One region of the Bacillus sp. AFS031507 genome, then DNA from elsewhere that is predicted to be linked to it. Evidence: riboswitches for the same ligand, from Rfam matches in the RefSeq annotation. Region 1 holds a riboswitch; each other region holds the start of a gene.
The links. A riboswitch is a leader RNA that binds a small molecule or an ion and turns the genes downstream of it on or off. The one in region 1 is predicted to bind S-adenosylmethionine.
Positions count from the first base shown of each region.

Region 2: another riboswitch for S-adenosylmethionine. It lies ahead of mtnK (S-methyl-5-thioribose kinase); the one in region 1 lies ahead of COE25_RS02595 (methionine biosynthesis PLP-dependent protein).
Region 3: another riboswitch for S-adenosylmethionine. It lies ahead of COE25_RS00155 (homoserine dehydrogenase); the one in region 1 lies ahead of COE25_RS02595 (methionine biosynthesis PLP-dependent protein).

Region 1 is NZ_NUOW01000002.1:146,155-150,789, reverse strand. It holds gene metC (cystathionine beta-lyase) at 1-488, opposite strand, end outside; gene COE25_RS02595 (methionine biosynthesis PLP-dependent protein) at 488-1,600, opposite strand; SAM riboswitch class I at 1,694-1,810, opposite strand; gene COE25_RS02590 (helix-turn-helix domain-containing protein) at 2,020-2,358, shown strand; gene COE25_RS02585 (NAD-dependent epimerase/dehydratase family protein) at 2,395-3,381, shown strand; gene COE25_RS02580 (glycoside hydrolase family protein) at 3,546-4,541, shown strand.
Region 2 is NZ_NUOW01000013.1:397,701-402,335, forward strand. It holds gene COE25_RS14550 (carbon-nitrogen family hydrolase) at 1-699, shown strand, start outside; SAM riboswitch class I at 768-922, shown strand; gene mtnK (S-methyl-5-thioribose kinase) at 1,026-2,210, shown strand; gene COE25_RS14560 (DUF2087 domain-containing protein) at 2,245-2,829, opposite strand; gene COE25_RS14565 (transketolase C-terminal domain-containing protein) at 2,958-4,635, opposite strand, start outside.
Region 3 is NZ_NUOW01000001.1:26,028-30,662, reverse strand. It holds gene COE25_RS00165 (GNAT family N-acetyltransferase) at 1-79, shown strand, start outside; gene COE25_RS00160 (GNAT family acetyltransferase) at 99-773, shown strand; SAM riboswitch class I at 870-981, shown strand; gene COE25_RS00155 (homoserine dehydrogenase) at 1,086-2,324, shown strand; gene COE25_RS00150 (glycosyltransferase) at 2,557-4,404, shown strand; gene COE25_RS00145 (glycosyltransferase family 2 protein) at 4,435-4,635, shown strand, end outside.

The DNA of each region.
Region 1 (4,635 bases):
TTGCTAATTGCCTTAATGTCAGTCACTTTCATTAATGGATTCGATGGAGTTTCCACATAGAACGCTTTTGTATTTGCCTGAATGGCTTGTTTTACTTCATTTAAATTCGTCATATCGACGAAGGTATGTTCAATTCCGAGCCGCGTGAGGACCTCTGTGACCATCCGAAATGTACCGCCGTAAACATCTTCCGTAATGACAATATGATCACCTGCAGATAACAGGAGAAATGCCGTCGAAATGGCGGCCATACCAGATGAGAAGGCAAAGCCTTTTAACCCGCCTTCAAGTTCAGCAATGACATCTTCTAGTGCTTCCCTTGTCGGATTTAAACTGCGGCCATAATCGTACTTGCCAAACTGATCGAAATCAGATTGGTGAAAAGTGGATGCATGCTGTATGGGTACACTAACCGCTCCTGTTGTAGGATCAATTTTGTGCTTATTATGAAGGAGCCTGGTTTCAAATGTGTATTCTTCGTGTGCCATTATGCAATCACTCCTTCTTGAACATGGGCAAAAGCTTTTTCCAAATCTTCAATTATGTCTTGTGAATCCTCAAGTCCAACGGAGAAACGCAATAAACGATTGCAGACACCGGATTGAATTCGGATTTCTTCTGGAATATCCGCATGGGTTTGCGTTGCTGGATAAGTGATAAAGCTTTCCGTTCCACCTAAACTTTCCGCGAAGCTGATTAGATTTAAGCCTTGTAGAAATGGATTAACCCAAGCTTCATCCTTGATTCTAAAGGAAACCATTCCGCCCCGTCCCGGATAGAGGACATCTGTGACAGCATCATGCTGGGAAAGAAATTCGACGATATTCTTAGCATTTTTTTCATGTCTTTCCATTCGAAGTGATAATGTTTTCATACCGCGCATTAATAACCAGGAATCGAATGGGCTCAGAACAGCCCCGGCACCATTATGATGGAAAGCCAATGCTTCACAAAGCTCTTTTCCTTTAGCGACAATAAGCCCGGCTAGAACATCATTATGACCGCCTAGGTATTTCGTCGCGCTGTGGATAACAATATCAGCTCCAAGGGTAATCGGCTGTTGTAAAAGTGGGGTATAGAAAGTGTTGTCCACAATTAACAAAAGTCCATGTTCCTTGGCAATTTTTGAAACAGCGGCAATATCTGATTCCTGCATAAGTGGATTGGTTGGTGTCTCAAGGAAGATGGCCTTTGTTTGCGGCGTAATTTTTTTTTCAATCTCTTCCGGACAACAGGTATTAACATATTGACTCTTCAAGCCCCATTTTTGATAGCCTTTTTCTAATAAACGGTAGGTACCGCCATATAAATCCTCACTGACCAGCCATTCATCTCCAGATTGGAATAAAGAAAGAATCGTTAAGATTGCTGCCATACCAGAGCTGCAGGCAAATCCTTGATCCCCGCACTCTAAATCAGCAATTGTTTTTTCTAGGAGCTGACGCGTTGGGTTTCCTGTGCGGGTATAGTCGAACCCAGTGGATTGCCCGATACCTTCATGACGAAAGGCTGTTGAAAAGTATACAGGTGGGTTAACGGTTCCAGTTGTTGTCTCACTGCGGTTTCCTATTTGGGCAAGTTTCGTTTCAATTTTGTACATGATGACCACTCCTTGTGTAGTAAATATAATAAATAAAAAAAGCCTTCTTTTTATAAGAAGAAGGCTTTTGTAAGTACGACCAAAAAGTCATTCTTCTTATCTTGCAAATTAACGACTAATTTGCAGGACTTAGCACCTTTTCAATGAGTGTAGCCATTGATGGTTGCTGAGGTGTCTTCGGGCCATTCCCTCAACCTCTCTTGATAAGAAAATTAATATTTAGATTATTTATAAAATTTACTACAACTTAGCGGTGGTGTCAATTTATTTTATTAAAAATGAGTTAATGGTTAAGTATTGTTCGTAATAAAGCACTTACCAAAAGTATAAAGTGATTATTATCGTTCTTTACAGAGAACTAATTGTTTACTATAATGATATTTAAGAGAGGAGTGAAAATTTATTTTAGGAGGCACATTATGTTAGGAAATATAATTCAAAAATTAAGGAAAGAAAAAAACCTTACCTTATCTCAATTAGCTGAGAAAACATCTATCTCAAAATCTTACTTAAGTCAAATCGAAAGGAATATCCAGAGTAACCCTTCAATTGAAATTTTGGGGAAAATAGCCAAAGTACTAGATGTAGACATACAAACACTTTTAAGCCAAGATACCGCAAAATCTGATACAAATGATAATGGTAAAGGGAATGTAAAAAATTGGAAGATTTTTATAAATATTGCACTAGAATCTGGATTGATAAATGAGAAAGACTTAATTGAGTTAAGAAACGCCCTACAAAAAGGCAAAAAATAGTTATAACAATTAGACAAAATATATAGAGGTGAAAATATGAGGGTCCTTGTAACTGGTGGTTATGGCTTTATAGGTTCCTTTGTTGCTGAAAGATTTTTTAAGGAAGGTGATGAAGTCTACATTATTGATAACCTTTCTACAGGAAATAAGGATAATGTGAAGTTCAATCATAAATTTTATCAATTAAACGTAGAAGACCAAATGTGTGAGGGGGTATTCCAATCTAATCGATTTGATGTAGTTATTCATCTGGCAGCACAAGTAAATGTCGGAACATCAATGGTGAACCCATACCTAGATTCTCAATCAAACATCCTAGGATTGACAAATATACTTCAATTATCACACAAATATGGAGTGAAAAAAGTAGTATTTGCTTCTTCAGCAGCCGTTTATGGTCTTAATGATGATATTTCATTGAAAGAAGATGCTTTATGTGATCCTCTATCACTATACGGAATCAATAAATGGGTAGGGGAACTATATTGCAAAAAGTGGACTGAAATGTTTGGTGTTGATACACTTTGTTACCGCTTTTCAAATGTCTTTGGTCCTAAGCAAGGAACAGTCGGTGAAGGTGGAGTCATTTCCATTTTTATTAACAATGTTTTAGAACAAGAGCCCCTGCAGGTTTTTGGGGACGGAGAGCAAACTAGGGACTTTATATATGTAGAAGATGTTGCCTATGCCATTTATCGCGGCGTCGAATATGATCTCAAAGGGGTTTATAATTTATCAACTAATACAGAGACAAGTGTGAACGATTTTATTTATACTCTCGGAAATTTGGAAGATATAAAAGAAGTAATCTATAAAGAGCCAAAGCAAGGTGATATCAAATTTTCTAGGTTGGAAAATACAAAGATTAAACAGGACCTGGATTGGGAACCACTTCATAATTTTCAGGCTGGGTTAGAAAAAACTTATGATTGGTTTAAAAATAATCGGAGTAAAAAAGGACAACAACAGTCGGTTAAAATCAAAATGAATTACGAAAATCAGAACATTCATACAACATCTTGAAAATTTAGTTATTGTTGCACAAGCCAATTTTGTAAGATGTTATTGGAAAATGTTGTTCACAAGCATAATTACCTATTTATGGGATGATATTGTTGATTTGTTCATTATAGTGAACTATAATTGATTATATAAAGAATAACTTAAGGGATTGTAAGGAGATAATTATGATTAGAAGGAGTACAACTATATATATTTCAGCCATTTTTCTTATTGTTGGCCTTCTTTTTTTATTTAAAAATGAGCATCAAGTCGCTACAAGGACTGGCACTGGCCAAAACGAATATGTGAATGTGGATGAATTTGGAGCTATCGGTGATGATTTGAAAGACGATTCACGATCCATTCAAGAAGCAATAAATTACAGCCATGAAACAAAAATTGGAAAAGTAAAGTTACTTGGAAATAAGAGTTATATTCTAAAGAAAGGATTAGTTTTAAAAGAGGGTGTTGAATTGGAATTTGGTCAAAATACTAGGTTAAGAATAGAAGGGAACTTTCAAGCAATTAATGTGAAAAAAAATGCGTCAATATCAAATGGAGTTCTTGAAATAATAGATGCTAACTTTGATTCAGATGTTATTTACTTAGACGGTATTCATAAATTTTGGTCATGGGATAGAACTCAAATCAAAAATGTTACACTCTTAAACACCAGCGGCTCACATAGGGGTACAGGTCTTCATCTTTATGCAGGTGGCCCAGGTCAATTCATTTGTTTTGTTAATTTTACTGATATTAGAATTGCAGGATTTCATACCGGTGTTAAATTGGAAGCTGAAAAACCGAAAGATAGTAATAAATATAGCTTTATTAACGGCAATCGATTTATTAATCTAACCTTGGATGACTGTATAAGCTGTATTGATATTAATAGCTCGATGAGTGTTCCAAATGAAAGTTCTGGTAATGATTTTAGTGGACTTCAAATTCAAGTCTCTAAATATACTAAAGAAGTAATAACAGTAAGTGGCTCTGATAATAAATTTGAAGGTTTAATATGGGACGCTCATATAGTAAAGGGCAATAATCCAATAATAGAATTTTCAAAAGAGTCTATGAGAAATAGTTTATATACGAATATAGGGTCAAACTATATTAAGGATAAAGGAGTACATAATTATTATTCTACTCCAGAAGAAGACGCGCTGAATTCAAAGTAGAATCCAACACTTTTTTGTTAATTTGCACCTTTGTGTTCGTTATAAAGAGTAATTAGAGGGATGAATGTATTGCTAACGATGGAGCGAGATGTTT
Region 2 (4,635 bases), on a different contig from region 1:
AAAGCACTGATTGAACAACCCGATATCATTGTCCTTCCAGAACTATGGACAACGGGTTATGACTTGACCCGCCTTAATGAAATTGCAGACCCAAAAGCAGTACAAACGATTGAATTTCTGAGAAATGCAGCACAAAAAAATCAGGTTCATTTAGTTGGCGGCTCAGTTGCAAACCGAGAAGAAACAGGAGTAAAAAATACTCTCCTCATCATTAATAAAGATGGCACGCTTGTACACCAGTATAGTAAACTACATCTTTTTAAACTCATGAATGAGCATGTTTTCTTAGAGCCTGGCGCTGAGAAGGGACTTTTCCAACTTGATAATCACCAGTTTGCTGGGTCGATCTGTTATGATATCCGGTTTCCAGAGTGGATACGCGCTCACACATCAGAAGGTGCAGAAGCACTGTTTGTTGTGGCCGAATGGCCTGCACCCAGATTGTCCCACTGGAGGGCCCTTTTAATTGCAAGAGCAATTGAAAATCAATGTTATGTAATTGCCTGTAACCGTTCTGGAAATGACCCAAATAACCATTTTGCTGGTCACTCAATGATTATTGACCCGTGGGGTGAGGTCATTGCTGAGGCTGGAATGAAGGAAGAAATCCTATCGGCTGAAATTGAGATGGACTTAGTCAAGGAGGTCCGTAAGCAAATTCCTATTTTCACGGATAGAAAACCAGAATTCTATAAATAATAATTTTCAAAAAATATTGACACTTTCTCTTTGTTACTGATATGATTTTTACCAGTTAAATAGGTTTTCTCTTATCACGAGCTGGCTGAGGGATTTGGCCCTTTGAAGCCCAGCAACCGACCGGAAACCCATTGAAATGGGGCGCTTTTTTGCGCTGGGGATCCCCCCCTTTAAGGCACGGTGCTAATTCCAACAGAAGGATTATCTTTCTGAGAGATAAGAGGTGCGACAGACAATATTGTCTATCAGCCTCTTTCAGATGAGAAAGAGGCTTTTTTAGTGCCTGCGTGCATAACTAAGCCTCCCTAAAACGAGGAGGAACCATAATGAGTCTACTAAAACAAAAAACATACCAGCCTTTAACAAACGAGAGTGCAGTTGAACTGGCACTTGAATTGAAAATTTTTGACCAGCATGCAAAACTTTCCTGCAAGGAGATTGGCGATGGGAATCTCAATCTAGTCTTTCATATTGTTGATAAATTAGAAGGAAAAAGTGTTATTATCAAACAAGCTCTCCCTTATGCAAAGGTAGTTGGCGAAAGCTGGCCATTAACTTTGAAAAGAGCAAAGATTGAAGCGGATGCCTTAAAAATTTTCGGACAGATTGCTCCAGATTATGTGCCCCAAGTTTTTTTCACAGATGATGTCCTAGCTGTAACCGTAATGGAGGACCTTTCCCATCTTTCGATCGCAAGAACTGGCTTTATCAAAGGAGAAACCTATCCATTAATTTCAAAGCATCTAGGTGAATATCTTGCAAAAACACTATTTTACACTTCTGATTATGGATTAGGCCCTTCCTTAAAAAAGGAATATGTACAACAGTTTATCAATCCCGAGCTTTGCAAAATAACTGAAGATTTAATCTTTACCGATCCTTTTATTGATGCAGAAACCAACGATTTCGAGGAAGGACTGCGTCCTGGAGTCGAAGAGCTTTGGCAGGATGAAGAACTAAAATTTCATGTAAATATTTTGAAGAAACGCTTTTTAACAGAGGCTGAAGTTCTCCTCCATGGTGATCTTCATACCGGAAGTGTTTTTGCCGATAATTATGAAACAAAAGTAATCGATCCTGAATTTGCTTTTTACGGACCAGCTGGATTTGATATCGGCCAAGTATTTGCAAATCTTCTCTTTCAGGTAATAGCAAATGTTGAACAACGTGATCTTTTCCTCAATCATATTGAAACGGTATGGAATGTATTTGAGGATCAATTTACACAATTATGGAATACGGAGAATAAAGACGATTACGCTAAATCCACCACATATTTAAACTATAATTTAACTAAGTTTTTTGAGGACTCGATCGGCTTTGCAGGCTGCGAATTAATCAGAAGAACAATTGGTCTTGCTCATGTTGCTGATTTAGATGGGATCGAGGAAGATCAAACTAGAATTACTGCTAAGCAGAGAACATTAGATCTCGGTACAATCCTAATTAAACAACGAAAAGAAATAAAGAACCTTTCTTCTTTCATAACGACTGTAAAAGAAGCATTATAATAGGAAAAGCAATCCGAACTTTCGGATTGCTTTTCTAGTCAAGTTTTGCCCACATTTCTTCTGGATTTAGTTCATAAATACCATTTTCGCGGAACATGTAATGATTTATGATAAACTCTCTGCGAATAGTTGCATAATCATCATGGAATTGTTTTATATACTCGTTTAATTGTTTTTCTTCGTACTTTTCACCTATTTTTAAATCACGTACCATGTGTTCGAACACGATTAATTTCTTCTTCCTTTGGGCAGGAATGTTCTTTAGTTTCCCATTTTTCATAAAGAAGTTCTCGATAATTTTTTGTCTCTCGATACTTGACTCGACCATTTCATCCAACTCCTTCCCCTTTTTTTCTAGCAGCTCTGTAAACACCTTTGCCTGCTGGTTAATCAACGATTCATTTAGGTAAAAGTAAATCGTATTCTTGACTCTTCTGTCATACACCACATGGATCTCTCGTAATTTCTTTAAATGATGGGTAATCGTAGGTGCGGACAAGCCAAGCTTTCCTGCTATTGCCTGCCCATGGAGTGGACCTTTTGCTAATATAGCAACGATTCTAATCCGTGTGGGATCCCCCATCGTTTTATAAAACGCAACAACACGGTCTAATTGTATCAATGCACTACCTCCGCTTCATTCTAATTTGATATACATCTAATTAGATATATATCAAATTTAAAAAGCCCTGTCAATGACCAACAAAAAAACACATCCCAAAGGAAGTGTTTTTTGATTTGCTTTTTTTACAGCATTGGATTTTCATTCTTTGCTTTGAGTCTCTGCCATCTTTTCTCAACTTCTGCCTCAAATTCTTCTAGCATTGGCTTGTTTTCATCTTTAAGTAGGTGTTTTGTTTTCCCCATATATTTTAACCAATCAGAAAGTGGAATTCGCTTGTTCTTCTCTTCTGGATTGTAAGTTATGGTTGTAACACCTTGTTCTACCTCATAAAGCGGGAAGAAGCAAGAATCTACAGCAGCTTCGATAATCTTTGCACCAAAACGGTCATCAGATTTCCAGTTTAGTGGGCATGTGATGAGAAGTTTTCCATATACTGTTCCAACATTTTGTGCGTACCATTGTGCTTTTGCACCTTTTTTAACTAAGTCCTGTGGAAAGGCTTCCGAACCAGTAAACACATAAGGAATATTGGTAGCAGCCATAATTTGCGGAGTATCCTTATGGTGGAAAGCTTTTCCTCGCTGTGCTTTTCCAACTCCTGATGTACTTGTCATATGACCCAGTGGTGTTGAATAAGACATTTGTGAACCTGTATTCATGTAGCCCTCATTATCATATTCAAGCATAATCAGTTTATGTCCGCGAAGAGCAGTACCAATCGCTGAACCCATACCAATATCCATACCACCATCACCAGTAATCATAACAAATGTGGCGTCATCCGATACTTCAATTTCGCCGCGTCGTTTTAATTCCATGAATGCTTCAACAGTACCTGAAAGCGTAGCGGCACCGTTTTGGAACAAATTGTGCATCATCGTTTGCTTATGGGAGGTGCTAGGATAAGATGTTGTTGTTACATAAGCGCATCCCGTTTGGAATAGAGTAACAATGTCTCCCTCAATCCCTTTAAAGAATAACTCGAGTCCAGCAAAAATTCCGCACCCTGGACATGCCCCGTGACCGGAGGCAATCCGTTTCGGTTTACCAGTTAAAGCACGTAACGGCGGGATTTTCACCTTTAATTTTTTGGTTTCTTCATCCATTTTCACATCAATTAAACCTGTTTTAAAAACATCCCCGTGCTGTGGCAAAATAACAGGCTTAAGGATTTTTTCAGGATTACCTGGAATATGACCATAGTAATCAAATGGCTTTTCAGCATAGCCTTTTTCATTTGCATCAAGTGCCATTTCAAAGAAAGCCTGCGCATCAGTTGCATAGAAATCCTTACCGCCGAGACCAAATACGCGGCTTAACACGATCGTCTGGTTGTCTTTGTCATCTTGAAGTGCAGATTTCACTTCATGTGTAAGGTTAGGACCATTTGCTCCGTAAGAATCCGCACGTTCCCCAACTAATAATGATTTTACATTCTTAAGGGCTTCACGAATTTCCTTTGCAGGGAATGGACGGATAATATTCGGGCTAATTACACCTGCATTAATTCCTTTTGCACGAAGTTGATCCACTACATCTTTAGCAGATTCTGCCGCAGAGTTTAATAGGAATAATGCTACATCTGCATCTTCCATTTTATATAAATCTAGAACTGGATATTCTCTTCCAGAAAGCTTAGCATATTCCGCAGCCACTTCCTTAAATACCTCACCAGCATTGTACATTGCTTCTGATTGTTGGTAGTGATTGTTAATGAAGTCATCACCACTCATATGAGCACCAATCGTTACTGGCTTCCTCAAGTCTCTAACAAAGTTGTAATCGGTTGGACATTCACCT
Region 3 (4,635 bases), on a different contig from region 1:
GATTATTGAAAATTATCTCGAGGATGATGAATCCTGCAATTATGCTGCATTAATGGAATGGAAAAACCCTTTTAGATGAGTGAGAGGAATGAATCATAATGGAATATATTAGAATAACCAGTATAGCAGACCCTAATTTTAAAAAGCTTCATAACTTAATGGGAGAAATTTTTCCTCCAGAAGAAGTATTAGAATATGAGCTATGGAAAGAGCCATTAGAAGATCCGAGTATTCGCGTGTTTGTTGCTGTCGATGGAGACGAAGTCACAGGAGCAACTGAATATCGTTATTATCCGGATTGGAATATTGCTATGACAGATTTTACAATCATCAGTAAACCAGGCTTAAGCCTTGGCCGTTTTTTAGCGCATAACCGTTTAAAGGATTTACAACAATTAGCTAAAGAAAATGGTAACGAGCTATTCGGGATGTTTGCAGAAATATACGATCCGTACCGGGTTGAACAACACGAATTTGGTGGAGTAAAGGTTATGGATCCATATGTCCGACGTGAAGTTCTCTCCCATTTGGGTTATAAACGCATTGATTTTTCATATGTTCATCCTTCCTGGAAAAACAATGGGGAAGCTGTAGCAGGTCTAGATTTATGTTTCATGCCAATTCAAGATGAAGGACTTAATTCACTACCAGCAAACCTGGTAAAGGATTTTCTGACGACATACTATTCAATTCTTACAAATAAGCCGAAGGATTGGCTCGAAATGATAGATCGACTGGGGAAAAAGGAATTTGTCTCCCTATTACCACTTTAATAAAAAGAAATTTCAAATAATATTGACAACTATCTTGGAATCAACTAGAATTCTCTTTATAACTTGGAAATTTAATGAAAAACTAACTAAATAAAACTCTTATCCAGAGCGGCGGAGGGACTAGGCCCGATGAAGCCCGGCAACCATCAAGGTAATTCTTGAAAAGGTGCTAATTCCTGCAGGTTATTTTTAACCTGACAGATAAGAGGAGGAAATCTACCCTCTTCTTATGAAGAGGGTTTTTCTTATTTATATGATATTAAAAGAAACAACCTATTGGTCATGTCTAATATTATTTAAGGGGTGGAAAGCATGTCTGTCATTAAAGTGGCAATTCTAGGCTTTGGTACAGTGGGTGAAGGGGTATATAAAACAATACAATCCCACGCTGATGAACTAACTAATGTTTTAGGAAGAAAAGTAGAAGTAGCTGCAGTGCTAATAAAAAATAAACAAAAAACAAGAGACATAAGTGAAGATGTTTTAATAACTACAGATTTTGCCGAAATTCTTAAACTACCTCAACTGGATGTTGTTGTCGAAGCAATAGTCGACAAAGAACAACCCTTTACTTTTTTAAAACAAGCTATACAAAGTGGTTGCCACATAATCACAGCAAATAAAGAGATGTTTGCACATCACGGTAATGAGCTGCTCAAGCTAGCAGAGAGTCATAAAGTTTCAGTCGGTTTCGAAGCAACAGTTGCGGGAGGAATTCCAGTTATTCAAACCCTTAGGCAGCTATTAAATGTTAACCGTGTTCGTACCGTACAAGGCATTCTTAACGGGACATCAAATTTCATTCTTACTGAAATGCGGGAGAAAAAACAGTCCTTTGTTGCTGCGCTTAGTTTAGCACAAGGGAAGGGGTATGCTGAAGCGGATCCAACCAACGATGTGGAGGGGTTTGATGCTTTTTATAAAACAATAATTCTCAGCAGAATAGCTTTTGGTATAGAACCAAATTGGCAGGATGTTGAACGGGAAGGAATTACTTCGATCACAAGTGAATTAATCGAATCAACTGAAAAGCTAGGGTTAAGGTTTAAACATATTGCAAGTATTAATAAGATAGGTGATCAAATTAATGCAACGGTTAGACCGGTTCTTGTTGGAAAGTCGCATCCTTTTTATTCCGTTGAAGGGGTAGAAAATGCGGTAAATATTCATTCTGATATCGTTGGTAGTATTACTTTGCAAGGACCTGGAGCTGGGATGTATCCAACTGCTAGTGCTGTTATCGAAGATTTGGTCTATGTCTGTCAAAATCGGCCTTCAAATAAGAATTTCAAAGAAACAATTGCATTATGTGATGGAGAGAAAAAAGAGGATGTAGAAGGCTTATGGTTAATTCAAGGTCTCTCAAAAAATTATAAAAACCCTTTGATTACATGGATTACTCAAGCTATTGATGAGACAGCCATTATCCGGGCAACAAAGGAAGAAATTGAACGTTTAATTAATGACCAGCAGCCAAGGTGTTACTTTCAAATAATAGGTGAGTATGAAACAGAGAACAAAATTAGTGAGGTAACCTTAGCTGCCCTTTAAGTTAAAGGAATGTAGCGAGCAAGCGGTTATTCCCGAAAGAGCATTTAGGTGCTCTTTTTTTATGAAGAATTACTACTCACTTATGTGTATGGTATTTATTAATATCTATAAAAATATTAAACAAAACATCCTTTAACTGGGGATAAGTTTAGTCAAAATTAAATGGTATTCATATTGTGTAAAAGCTTGACCAAATGGATTTTTTTAAAAAAAGAAAATGAAGAGGTGCATCATGTTAGGGAATAGCTTAAATGGACGTTTATTAACGAATCTGAATAATACATTCACCTATGAGTTTTGGGTAATGCCTGAAAGCGTTCATCGTATCGATAAACAAACACGTGATAGGCCCGCAGATGTAAATGGAAAAAATTATATCATAGGACCTGGACATGGAGTGTCCGATAATGATGCTGGGGTTAGTGTTTCAGTTGGATTAAATGGGATAACGGTCTATGAACATACTAAGAAAAATATCTATGCAGTGTTAGTCTATGAAGCTATTATTAATCAGCTCATTCATGTTGCTGTTGTCTATGATGATAGAGAGCCCCAGCTATTCATTAATGGGAAGTTTGTAAAAAAAGGTGAACGAAGCCCTAAATCATTTGTATACCCATCGGGGATGATTGGGGGGCAACCTGGTCTTTTCTTTAATGGAGATATCAACGAGATTAGGCTTTGGAATCACTGCCGGACAGAACAAAATCTTAATAATTATTTGAATAAAAAGCTCACTGGAAGTGAAGCAGAGCTATATGGTGTTTGGCCAACTCCACCTGTAAATGAACTAGAAACAAAAAAGGCAAATGCAAAAACCAAAACCCGCAAAATAAAAAAGCGTCCTTCTGCTAAAGAGCGACAAAATGAAATCCCCCTAGTAAGTAAGAACGAAGATATTGAAGTCAGTATTATTATTCCTTCCCTCAATAAATATCCACTCAATCTATTTACTCTCTATTCATTGGAATACCAAACATTCAATCCTTCAAAAATGGAAGTTATCTTTATAGATGATGCTTCAACAGACCAAACGGAAGAAAAGGTAAAGGGCTATAAGCCTCCGTATCATTTTAAATTTATACGTAATAAAAAGAATCTTGGAAGAGCTAAGGTTCGAAATTTAGGCATTCGTTCTGCAAGAGGAAGCATTCTTATTTTTCTAGATGCAGAAATGATTACAGAACCCGATTTTGTTGAAAGACATCATAAGCTCCACCAATCAAATAGTAAGCTTATTATATCAGGTGCAATGCATTCAAGAGTTATCCACTCATGTATCTTTCCTGAATTTACTCAAAAGAAGATAAACAAAATCTCAACTATATCTAAAAATAACCAGGAGATTTATTCGAGGATTAAAGACTTTAAATATCCAAGTAAAGAACCGTATCAGTTGTTAGAAAAAAAAGATATTGAAAAGAAAGTATTTAAGAATTTAGGTGTTGAAGTATACCCATGGTTCCAACAGATAACCCGCAATTTTCCTGCTGATTTAGAAGGGTTTGCGTTTCCATGGATGGCTTTTCTAACAGGGAATGTGTCCATTCGTAAAGAGTTTATTATTGAGGCGGGATTGTTCGATGAAGACTTTGTCAAGTACGGTTACGAAGATTGGGAAATAGGTTATCGTTTATATAAAATGGGCGCCAAATATATTGTTAGAAACGATTTGATCACGTACCATCAAGAACATCCTGTTGGAGAAAGTAAATGGAATGAGGCAATTAACAATCTGGGACTGTTTTTGAAAAAGCATCATGACATCGATGTTCTAATTCTTGGAATAGAGATATCAGGTCTAGCAGATTTATTAACGATGAATAAGGTATTAAGCGAATATAAGTTACTCGTTCAATCCCATCCAGAGCGATTTCTAAAATTCCAAGAAAAATTCATTTGCATCCTTGAAACAATCCTCCTTATACTTCAAATCGACATCCGTCACATAAATATCTTAGGAGCTGCAGGCTTTAGCTCTGACGACAGAAAAGAACTTCAAGAAGATATTAATTCAATCAAAGGTCTAAACAAGTTTACAAAATTAACTTCCCTTTTAGAAAAGATCAAGATCTCTTAAAAAAATTCTCCAAGGTAAAGGAGTGAAAGTGTGGTTTCCATTATTACATGTACAATAAGAGAAGAAAATATCAAAAATGTTTTCAAAAATTATAAACAGCAATCCTGGAAGGATAAAGAACTGATTATTATCTTAAATAAGGATTCTATGAATATTGATAGATGGATCAAAAAGGCAAGGAAATATCGTAATGTCCAGATTTATCAGCTACACGAAAAAGCAACCTTAGGT